DNA from 3 places in the Erwinia sp. 1181_3 genome. Region 3 is predicted to be linked to each of the others. Evidence: predicted binding sites of a transcription regulator. Region 3 holds the regulator's gene; each other region holds the start of a gene.

Evidence for each region. Region 3 encodes PurR, which represses purine synthesis genes. Its sites were predicted from a motif close to CANGCAAACGTTTGCNTG; they were not measured.
Region 1: the regulator PurR is predicted to act here: its motif matches at 1,035-1,052, upstream of FY046_RS23065 (nucleoside-specific channel-forming protein Tsx).
Region 2: the regulator PurR is predicted to act here: its motif matches at 1,643-1,660, upstream of pyrD (quinone-dependent dihydroorotate dehydrogenase).

Annotation. Positions count from the first base shown of each region.
Region 1 covers NZ_VTDE01000017.1:21,682-24,963, reverse strand. Annotated here, with positions in the region: gene FY046_RS23070 (DUF4056 domain-containing protein) at 1-919, shown strand, start outside; gene FY046_RS23065 (nucleoside-specific channel-forming protein Tsx) at 1,330-2,196, shown strand; gene speG (spermidine N1-acetyltransferase) at 2,310-2,876, shown strand; gene FY046_RS23055 (hypothetical protein) at 2,919-3,282, opposite strand, start outside.
Region 2 covers NZ_VTDE01000002.1:461,556-464,837, forward strand. Annotated here, with positions in the region: gene FY046_RS06550 (cell division protein ZapC) at 1-302, opposite strand, end outside; gene pyrD (quinone-dependent dihydroorotate dehydrogenase) at 487-1,497, opposite strand; gene ssuE (NADPH-dependent FMN reductase) at 1,755-2,306, shown strand; gene FY046_RS06565 (aliphatic sulfonate ABC transporter substrate-binding protein) at 2,321-3,280, shown strand.
Region 3 covers NZ_VTDE01000004.1:389,136-392,417, reverse strand. Annotated here, with positions in the region: gene punC (purine nucleoside transporter PunC) at 1-68, opposite strand, end outside; gene punR (DNA-binding transcriptional activator PunR) at 182-1,114, shown strand; gene purR (HTH-type transcriptional repressor PurR) at 1,111-2,136, opposite strand; gene cydH (cytochrome bd-I oxidase subunit CydH) at 2,431-2,520, shown strand; gene FY046_RS13770 (C40 family peptidase) at 2,563-3,282, opposite strand, start outside.

The DNA.
Region 1 (3,282 bases), on a different contig from region 3:
TCAATTACGTAATGTCGTCGATCCTGATAACACGGGAAAGCATCACTATAACGACAGCTGGAAAAGCATCTTTACGACACTTACGGGAATAAACAGCGAGCTCAACGGTATTATCTATACCCGACGGGGCGGATTTATTGACCTTGCTCATGTGCGTGATACCGCGGATAACACGCTATGGCTGTTCAGCAAAATTTGGCCAGCGCTGGGGCGTGCTACCACGATAAAGATGAGCGATGAACTCGGGCAACGCATTATCCGACTACGGCAGTTCTCGCCCCCTGAAGACATGCTGGCGCGTTACAATCTGAGTGTCAGTCTGGCGGCTTACCTCGCCTTTCAGCTCGCCGCCTGGCATGAGGTCGCTCAGTGGTATGGCTTCGAGTCCGTACCCGGCTATCCTGAAACCGTTTCCGCATTTTCACCAGAAGATCTCTATTCCAATCTGCTAGGGGCGCGCATGGCTACAGATATACTTAATTCGGGCGGAGCATCATCACTGCCGCAGTATCAATATTCGATGGCACAGATGCTTCCGCTGGCGCTCGCACAGCTACAAGCCGTCAGCCCGCAAGCCACCCGCTTTCACTTTGATATGCTGGATGGCATATGGTGGAACAACCATTGTCGCCTGCCCGACAAATTTCTGGTGCGTCTGCGCAACTACAGCGTCAGTCACCAGCGGCTGCCGTCGCGTCCTGCGGATACTGTGCCGGAACTGTGGCTGACGTTACCCGATCATTTTGACCATCGTCCGTTGTCACAATTTGCACGACTTGAAATCTGGCGCGGTGATCGTATGGCTAACCTGCCTTCGCCGTCATTGATGTATAGCGATGATGATTTTGTCACTCTGGCGCAACAGGCAGCAAAAAATGACCGCCACGCCCTGGCAAAAATCGGTAACCAGTGTGATTAACGCCCCCCTGCCAACCCTCCGTAATATAAGAAAATATTATTAATAACCAGAGAGCGTGAAGCACACTCCTGGTGTTTCAGTATGTCCACTCTCCCCGTATTTCTGCCATTTCCGGCAGGCAACCGTTTTCGCTTTGCCACAAACGGCCCTAAACCCCATTACGGGAAAAGTTCCCCTCACACGGCACTTTAATGTGACATTCATCACACTTTAACTGAATTAAAATGAAACTGAATTTGACAAGTGTGAGCAATCTCTATTTCCTAATGCCCTGATAGCGGCACACTGCCGCAGTATTCATGGCGGGTGTTTTTGTTACAGTCACAAGCACCCATTTGTCGCCCGTAGATAACATGACCCGACCAGCGCGCTGGCTGCCGAGCAGGGTCTCAGAGCATGTGGTAATAATAATGAAATATAAAATTATGATGGCTGGCGCACTGGCAGCACTTTCCTATACCAATGTTTCTCTCGCCGAAACCAACAGTCCGGAATATGTTTCTGACTGGTGGCATCAGAGCGTGAACGTCGTAGGAAGCTATCACACCCGCTTCGGGCCGCAGCTGAACAACGACGTCTATCTGGAATATGAAGCGTTTGCGAAAAAGGACTGGTTCGATTTCTACGGCTACATCGACGTTCCTAAATTCTTCGGCGTGGGTAACGGTAACGATGTCGGCGCGTGGGATGATGGTTCTCCGTTCTTCATGGAGATCGAACCGCGCTTCTCTATTGATAAACTGACCGGCACCAACCTTGGTTTTGGTCCGTTCAAAGAGTGGTATTTCGCCAACAACTATATCTACGATATGGGCGACAACAAGGCGAGCCGCCAGAATACCTGGTATATGGGTCTGGGTACCGACATCGACACCCATTCTGATGTGGGCCTGTCACTGAACGTGTATGCCAAATACCAGTGGGAAAACTACGGTGCAGCCAATGAAGACAGCTGGGACGGCTACCGCTTCAAGGTGAAATACTTCGTTCCACTGACTCAGCTGTGGGGCGGCAACCTGACCTATATCGGCTTTACCAACTTTGACTGGGGTTCTGACCTCGCCGATAAAGCCGGCCCGTCACGCACCAGCAACTCTATCGCGTCCAGCCATATTCTCTCGCTGGGCTACGATCACTGGCACTACTCTGTTGTGGCGCGTTACTTCCACAACGGCGGCCAGTGGAATGACGGCACCGAGTTGAACTTCGGTAAAGGTGATTTTAACGTGAAATCAAACGGTTTCGGTTACTACCTGGTTGTCGGTTACAACTTCTGATAACCCGGGGATATCCCCAATGCTGACATAACGCGCCTGAGGGCGCGTTTTTTTTGCCTGCAATAAACCGCTATACTCCTCCGGCAATATTGCGTCCGCTAAAAGGAATTTTTATGTCTGCCAAGTCTGTTGATCACAGTGTGAAACTGCGCCCGCTCGAACGCGAGGATCTGCGTTTTGTTCATCAACTGGATAACAACGCCAGCGTGATGCGTTACTGGTTTGAAGAGCCGTACGAGGCGTTTGTTGAGCTGTCCGATCTCTACGACAAGCATATCCACGATCAGAGCGAACGTCGGTTTGTGGTTGAACACGATGGAAGTAATGCCGGGCTGGTTGAACTGGTGGAGATTAATCATATCCACCGTCGTGCAGAGTTTCAGATAATTATTGCCCCCAGCCATCAGGGAAAAGGGCTGGCCAGTAAAGCCGCGAAACTGGCGATGGATTACGGATTTTCGGTCCTTAATCTCTACAAACTTTACCTGATCGTCGATAAAGAGAACGAAAAGGCCATCCATATTTACCGTAAGCTGGGCTTTGAAATTGAAGGCGAGCTGATCCACGAGTTCTTTATCAACGGTGAATATCGCAATACCATCCGCATGTGCATTTTCCAGCATCAGTATCTGGAAAAATTTAAACCCGCGCAGGGTATGGTCAAAACCACGGCGCAGTAAACAACAACGGCAGGTGGGATAGCCCGACCTGCCGTTGTTCGTTTAGCCGCCTCGCGCGCCAACCGGATTCATGATGGTCTGTAAGCGTTCCGGTTCAATCTTATACATGCCCCCGTAGAACGGGTCGACCACCAGCCAGCCAGGGATGCCAAGCAGCGGAATGTTGCCCAGCAGATACCACAGGTTCGGGCTCTCTTTCAGTGGGAGCGTTTGCGGAACATAGCCTGCGCGCTCCAGCATCACCAGATACTTTTTCTTACCGAAGTAGTTGCCGTTAGACTTCTGCAGCGTAACGGTTTTTGGCGTGTAACCTTCGGCCACCGCTTTACCCGTTTCATCCTGTACCACAAACTTCACCCCTGGGGGCTGAGTCTGAAGCGTCACATCCTGGGTTTCACTACCGACA
Region 2 (3,282 bases), on a different contig from region 3:
TAGCTGTCAAAATGCCAGCTTTTAGGCATCAATGGTTTCAGGAAACGCGTGGCCACCAGCGCATTCAGCACCAGCTCAGCTCGCTGATCGGCATTCAATTGCGTATCACGGCAGCGTTCGTCAAAGGTGAAAAACAGTGCAGCATCATCAACACAGAAACCGGAAACATCAAAAGCATCAGGCGTTAACATTTTGCGCGGAAAGCGGGAACGAAATAACATACCGTCCGCCAGGTCGAGCATCATCCGGTCATGTTCTTCGTCGAAAAACCAACGCCAGTTATCGTCTGGTTTTATCCTCATGATGGTTCCTGTATTAATACTTAGTTACAAGTAGCCGGAAAAGCATATTCCCTTTCCGGAAACCAGAGGCTTCGTTAACGCTCTCAGCTCGCTCTGTAAAATTTGAATATTGTCTGAACAGCACAAAATATAAACGAGACAGCAGCGAAAATAAAGCCCCTGGCATATTTAACGCTAAATTAACCTAGAGATGAGTCACAATTTCTTTTATCAAAGGCGGTCCTTTGTAAATAAATCCAGAATATATTTGCACCAGCGAAGCACCCGCCGTCATTTTTTCACGCGCCGAAACCAGTGAATCAATCCCACCAACGCCAATAATTGGGATGCGCCCCTGTAATTCCAGCGCCAGACGGCGAACGATTTCGGTACTGCGCAGCTGTACCGGACGACCACTTAGCCCACCCGCTTCTTCCGCGTGCTTTAATCCTTTTACCAGCTCACGATCGAGGGTGGTATTGGTCGCAATCACGCCATCAATATTGTGGCGCACTAAACTGTCGGCCACCTGGATCAATTCTTCTTCAGAAAGATCCGGTGCGATCTTAACCGCCACAGGAACATATTTATGATGGATCTGTTGAAGATCGTTTTGACGGATTTTAATCGCCGCCAGCAAATCATCCAGCGCTTCGCCGTATTGTAAAGATCGTAAGCCTGGGGTGTTAGGTGAAGAGATATTGATGGCGATGTAGCCGGCATACGGATAAATCTTATCCATACAGGTTAAATAATCGTCTTTACCCTGCTCTACCGGGGTATCTTTATTCTTGCCAATATTAATGCCGAGGATACCGTCAAAATGGGCTTTTTTAACATTCTCTACCAGGTTATCAACGCCCATATTATTGAAGCCCATGCGGTTGATGATCCCTTCCGCTGCCACAATCCGGAACATACGCGGCTTATCATTGCCCGGCTGAGGGCGCGGCGTCACGGTACCAATTTCAATGGAACCAAACCCCATCGCACCAAATGCATCAATGCATTCGCCGTTTTTATCCAGGCCAGCGGCCAGGCCCAGTGGATTCTTAAAGGTCAGTCCCATGCAGGTTACGGGCTTAAAAGGGAGCGACTGACGGATAAGACCCATCAGCGGGGTGCCGGAGATACGCTTCAACTGCTGCAAAGTCAGGTCATGCGCGCGCTCAGGATCGAGCTGAAACAGCGCCTTACGAACGAAAGGGTAATACATGGTCACTCCTGAGGTCCCGATGGAAAATCGGGGTCGTATTATCCGGGTTTCATGGGGTAAAGGGAAATGACCTGGCGCAAAAGCGGGCCTGAATCGACGGTTTTTTTACTTCATCAAGGCCGTTATGCCGCGCTATATGTGCAAACTGGCAAAAATATGCCGGATAAATCATTTAAGCGTCCAAACGCGCTCTGTCAGGATGAGCCATCGGTTCTTGAATTTCGTTTATCAATAACTTTTGGTTATAAGGAGAGGTTATGCGCGTTATTACTCTGGCGGGAAGCCCCCGTTTTCCTTCACGCTCCACCGCACTACTGACCATTTGCCAGCATGCGCTGGAAAAACGCGGCGTCGAGGTTATCCCGTGGAATCTGCATAACTTCAATCCCGAAGATTTATTGTATGCCCGCTTCGATTCCCCCGCCCTGCTGGCCTTAAAGGAAGACCTCGAATCGGCTGACGGGTTGATCGTCGCAACCCCTGTCTATAAGGCATCGTTTGCCGGGGCATTGAAAACGCTGCTTGACCTGCTGCCAGAACGTGCGCTGGAACATAAAGTGGTGTTACCGCTGGCAACAGGCGGCACCGTAGCCCATCTGCTGGCCGTCGATTACGCACTGAAACCCGTTCTGAATGCACTGAAAGCGCAGGAAGTGCTGCACGGGGTATTCGCTGACGATACGCAGATCAGCCATTACGACCGGACGCCTGAACTCTCTCCGATTCTGGCTGAGCGGCTGGCAGAGTCGATCGATACCTTCTGGCATGCACTTGCCCGCCGCCATCAACCTCTGGCTGCTGCCGTCTGAAAAGGTGACCGTCTATGACATTGTTTGCTCGCATATTTAGCACCCTGCTGATAACCGGGCTGCTGGCCAGCCAGGCGATTGCTGCTGACGCCATCCCGGCCCCCGACCAGGTCCGTATTGGTTACCAAAAAGGCTCGGTCAGTATGGTGCTGGCGAAATCCCACCAGCTGCTGGAGAAGCGCTTCCCGCATACCACCATTAAATGGGTAGAGTTCCCTGCCGGGCCACAGATGCTGGAAGCATTAAACGTCAACAGCATTGACCTTGGCAGCACCGGCGACATCCCGCCGATTTTCGCTCAGGCCGCTGGCGCGGATCTGTTGTATGTCGGTTCCGAACCGCCAAAACCACGATCTGAAGTGATTCTGGTGCGTGAAGACAGTCCGTTGAAAACCGTGGCAGACCTGAAGGGCCATAAAGTGGCCTTCCAGAAGGGCTCAAGCTCCCACAATCTGCTGTTACGTGCATTAAAAGAGGCCGGACTGGGTTTCAATGATATTCAGCCTGCGTTTCTGACGCCTGCGGATGCCCGCGCCGCTTTCCAGCAGGGAGATGTTGACGCCTGGGCAATCTGGGATCCCTATTACTCTGCGGCCATCCAGCAGGGCGGCGTGCGCGTACTGAAAAATGGCGACACGTTAAATCTGACCGGCTCGTTCTACCTCGCAACTCGCCCGTTCACCGAAAAGAATGGCGTGTTTCTGCAACAGGTACTGGACACCTTCAGCCAGGCCGATGCCCTGACGCGCAGCCATCGTGAACAGAGCGTGGACCTGCTTTCAACGGCGATGGGTCTGCCAAAACCGGTGATCTCAACCTATTTCAATCATCGCCCGCCAACCGCCATTACCCTGGTCAGTGAGAAGACAGCAAAGGCTCAGCAGCAAACTGCCGATCTGTTTTACACCAGCAAACTGATGCCGGTGAAAGTCGATATTTCCAGCCGCATCTGGTATGGCCCGTCAACCCATTGATT
Region 3 (3,282 bases):
ATATCGGTAGCAAGAAAGCCCAGCATACTGAGCAGCGCAAGGTAAATCATAAATCCTTTGGAACGCATGGTTTTTAACTCTTATTAGACAATTTTTTTACGCGTGCAGTGTAATCGCGTGCTGACCCGTCTGTGAAACGCTAATATTCGTGGGTTGCGATGAAAAATATTGAAGGCGAATCATGTGGTCTGAACATTCTCTTGAAGTGGTTGATGCGGTGGCGAGGACGGGCAGCTTTACCGCTGCTGCGGCGGAATTGCATCGCGTCCCCTCCGCAGTAAGTTATACCGTGCGCCAGCTGGAAGCCTGGCTGGCCGTGAGTCTGTTTGAGCGTCGTCATCGTGATGTGGAGTTGACGGACGCCGGACGGGTTTTCATTGAAGAAGGTCGTGCTGTTATCAAAAAAATGCTCGCCACCCGCACACGCTGTCAACAGGTGGCTAACGGCTGGCGGGGACAAATCAATATTGCGGTCGACAGAATTGTGCGCCCGGCACGCACCCGGCAGCTGGTCGTGGATTTCTACCGGCATTTTCCGGATATGGAACTGCATATCATGCCGGAAGTGTTCAACGGTGTGTGGGATGCGCTGGCTGACGGTCGCGTCGATGTTGCGATCGGTGCGACTCAGGCGATCCCGGTACGAGGACGTTTTGCTTTTCGTGATATGGGAAGTCTTAACTGGCGCTGCGTGGTGAAAACGTCACATCCTCTGCTGAGCCATGAGGGACCGTTAAGCGAGACGTTAATCCGTGAGTGGCCATCGCTGGTGCTGGAAGATACCTCACGTGCCTTGCCGAAACGCACCACGTGGACATTAGATAATCAACGACGGCTGGTGGTGCCTGACTGGGAAAGTGCGTTTGACTGCCTGCGAGCCGGGCTGTGTGTTGGGATGGTACCCGGTCATTTTGCCCAGCCCTGGCTGCAACAAGGCGTGTTAGGAGAAGTGACGCTGACGTCCCCGTTTCCCGACAGTCCCTGTTATCTCAGCTGGTCGGAACAAAGCGCCTCACCGGCGCTAAGTTGGTTACTGGACTATCTGGGGAGCACAGAAACCCTGAATGCAGAGTGGTTAAGCGAACATCCTGGCCAGTGGCAGGTGAGTGATTAACGGCGGTAGTCGCGGAAAGGACCATCGGCAACGGAACGACGCTCGATCAGTGAAGGGTGAACTTCAATGGTTTGCGGATCTTCGCGCTTGCTGGTAATACGGTCCAGCAACATATCAAAAGCGGTTTCGCCCAGACGCTCTTTTGGCTGGTGGACGGTGGTCAGTGCGGGCGTAAAGTAGCGGGCGTTGCGCACGTTATCATAACCGATCACTGAAATATCCTGCGGTACGCGTAGCCCCATTTCATCTGCTGCGCAAATCGCGCCCATGGCCATAATATCACCGCCACAGAAAATGGCCGTTGGGCGCTGCTTCTGCGACAAAATTTGCTGCATGGCGCGATAGCCAGAATCAGGTTCAAAATCGCCCTGCACCAGCCATTCATCGCGCAAAGTGATGCCCGCTTCTGCCAGTGCCTTCAGGAATCCGGCATGGCGGCCACCGCCTGTATTACGCTCAAGCTGGCCTGGGATCGCGCCGATATCGCGGTGCCCGCGTTCGATCAGGTAGCGCCCCGCCAGGTAACCACCCTCAAAAGCATTATCAAGCACGGTATCAGTGAAATCACCGCGTGATTCGCCCCAATCCATGACGACCATCGGAATATTACGGTTATCTTCCAGCATAGAAATCAACGTGTCAGGATATTCTGAACACATCACCAGCAGCCCATCGACGCGTTTTTGCGCCATCATTGACAGATAGGCCTGTTGCTTTTGCAGGTTGTTGTGCGCATTGCCCAAAATCAGCGTATAGCCTTTGGCAAAGCAGCGGTTTTCTATTGCTTCAATGATCTCTGCAAAATAGGGCGCTTCACTGGATGTTGCCAGAAGGCCAATGGTTTTGGTGTGGTTGACCTTCAGACTGCGGGCTACGGCGCTGGGGGAATAATGCAATTCTTTGATTGCAACCCATACCGCTTCGCGCGTCTCTTCGGCTACAAAGCGCGTTTTGTTAATCACGTGAGACACAGTGGTGGTTGAAACACCGGCGCGCTTTGCCACATCCTTAATTGTTGCCATGAAAATCGTACTCCTGGTGTTATCGTAACATTTTGATAACTAATTGGTTAAACGTTTGCCTGGGTACAGCCATTCCTGCCCGACCAGAATTATTTTGGGTGCTGTCTCAAAGGGTCGGGAAGGGGTAAAATCGTCCGTAGAGTGACATGCAGTGCTGACTTTTACACGTTGCCAACGGTGTTGCGCAACGGAATAAAGAATTCTAACAAGGCTGCGCACAGAAAACGAGATTTTTACGGGTAACTGTGGGAAAATCTGTTGGCTTACTAATAACAAGGTTATTGAGGAGAGAGAATGAACACTGATATGAAAATGACGGCGCTGACCGTTGTGGGTTCACTGCTGATGATTATTGCGTTTAGTTTTACGGCGGTAATGCATTAATTCTTGCACGGGAGGAGGAAACTCTTCCCGAACCCACACGCATTATCGAATCGTTTTAGGCGTCATCATACGGCGCGCACCGATGTAATGTTCCTGCCAGTAATCTTCGCTCAACGCACTGACCTGAATATCTTTACCTGTCCGTGGAGACTGAATAAATTTCCCTCCACCCAGATAGACGCCAACATGATCTGCTGTGCCACGTCCGTTAATACGGAAGAAGACCAGATCACCTTTCTCTAACTGATCGCGCTTAATCGAAGCCGCATCACGCAGATGGTACATTTCATTAGCCGTGCGTGGGATCTTGAACTTCACCAGGTCTTTATAGGCATACCACACCAGACCACTGCAGTCGAAACCGGTTTTCGGAGAGGTGCCGCCCCATTGATAAGGTTTACCGAGCTGGCCCATCAGCTTGTTCATCGCCGTCTCACGTGCTTTCTGGTAGCGAGCGCGATGCGCTTTGCTGAGTTTGAGCGGGGCGTTCAGAGCATCGTTATCATCGTCAGTGGCTTTGCTGCCTGCGCGTTGACGACCATAATGTTTTTTATCTGCTTTTTTGCTGGCCGCGAGTTTTTTACTCAGTGTTTTCTTCTCCACCTTCGCATTACGCACCGGGGCCACGCTGGTTTTTTTCTTTTCTTTCTCTTTCAGTTTTTTTGCCAGCAGAAGCCGTGCTGATTTAGAGGGTTCTTTTTTAGCGGTTTCTTTGGCTTTCTTACTGACAGGTTCTTTGACTTTTTTGGTCGAAGTGGCTTT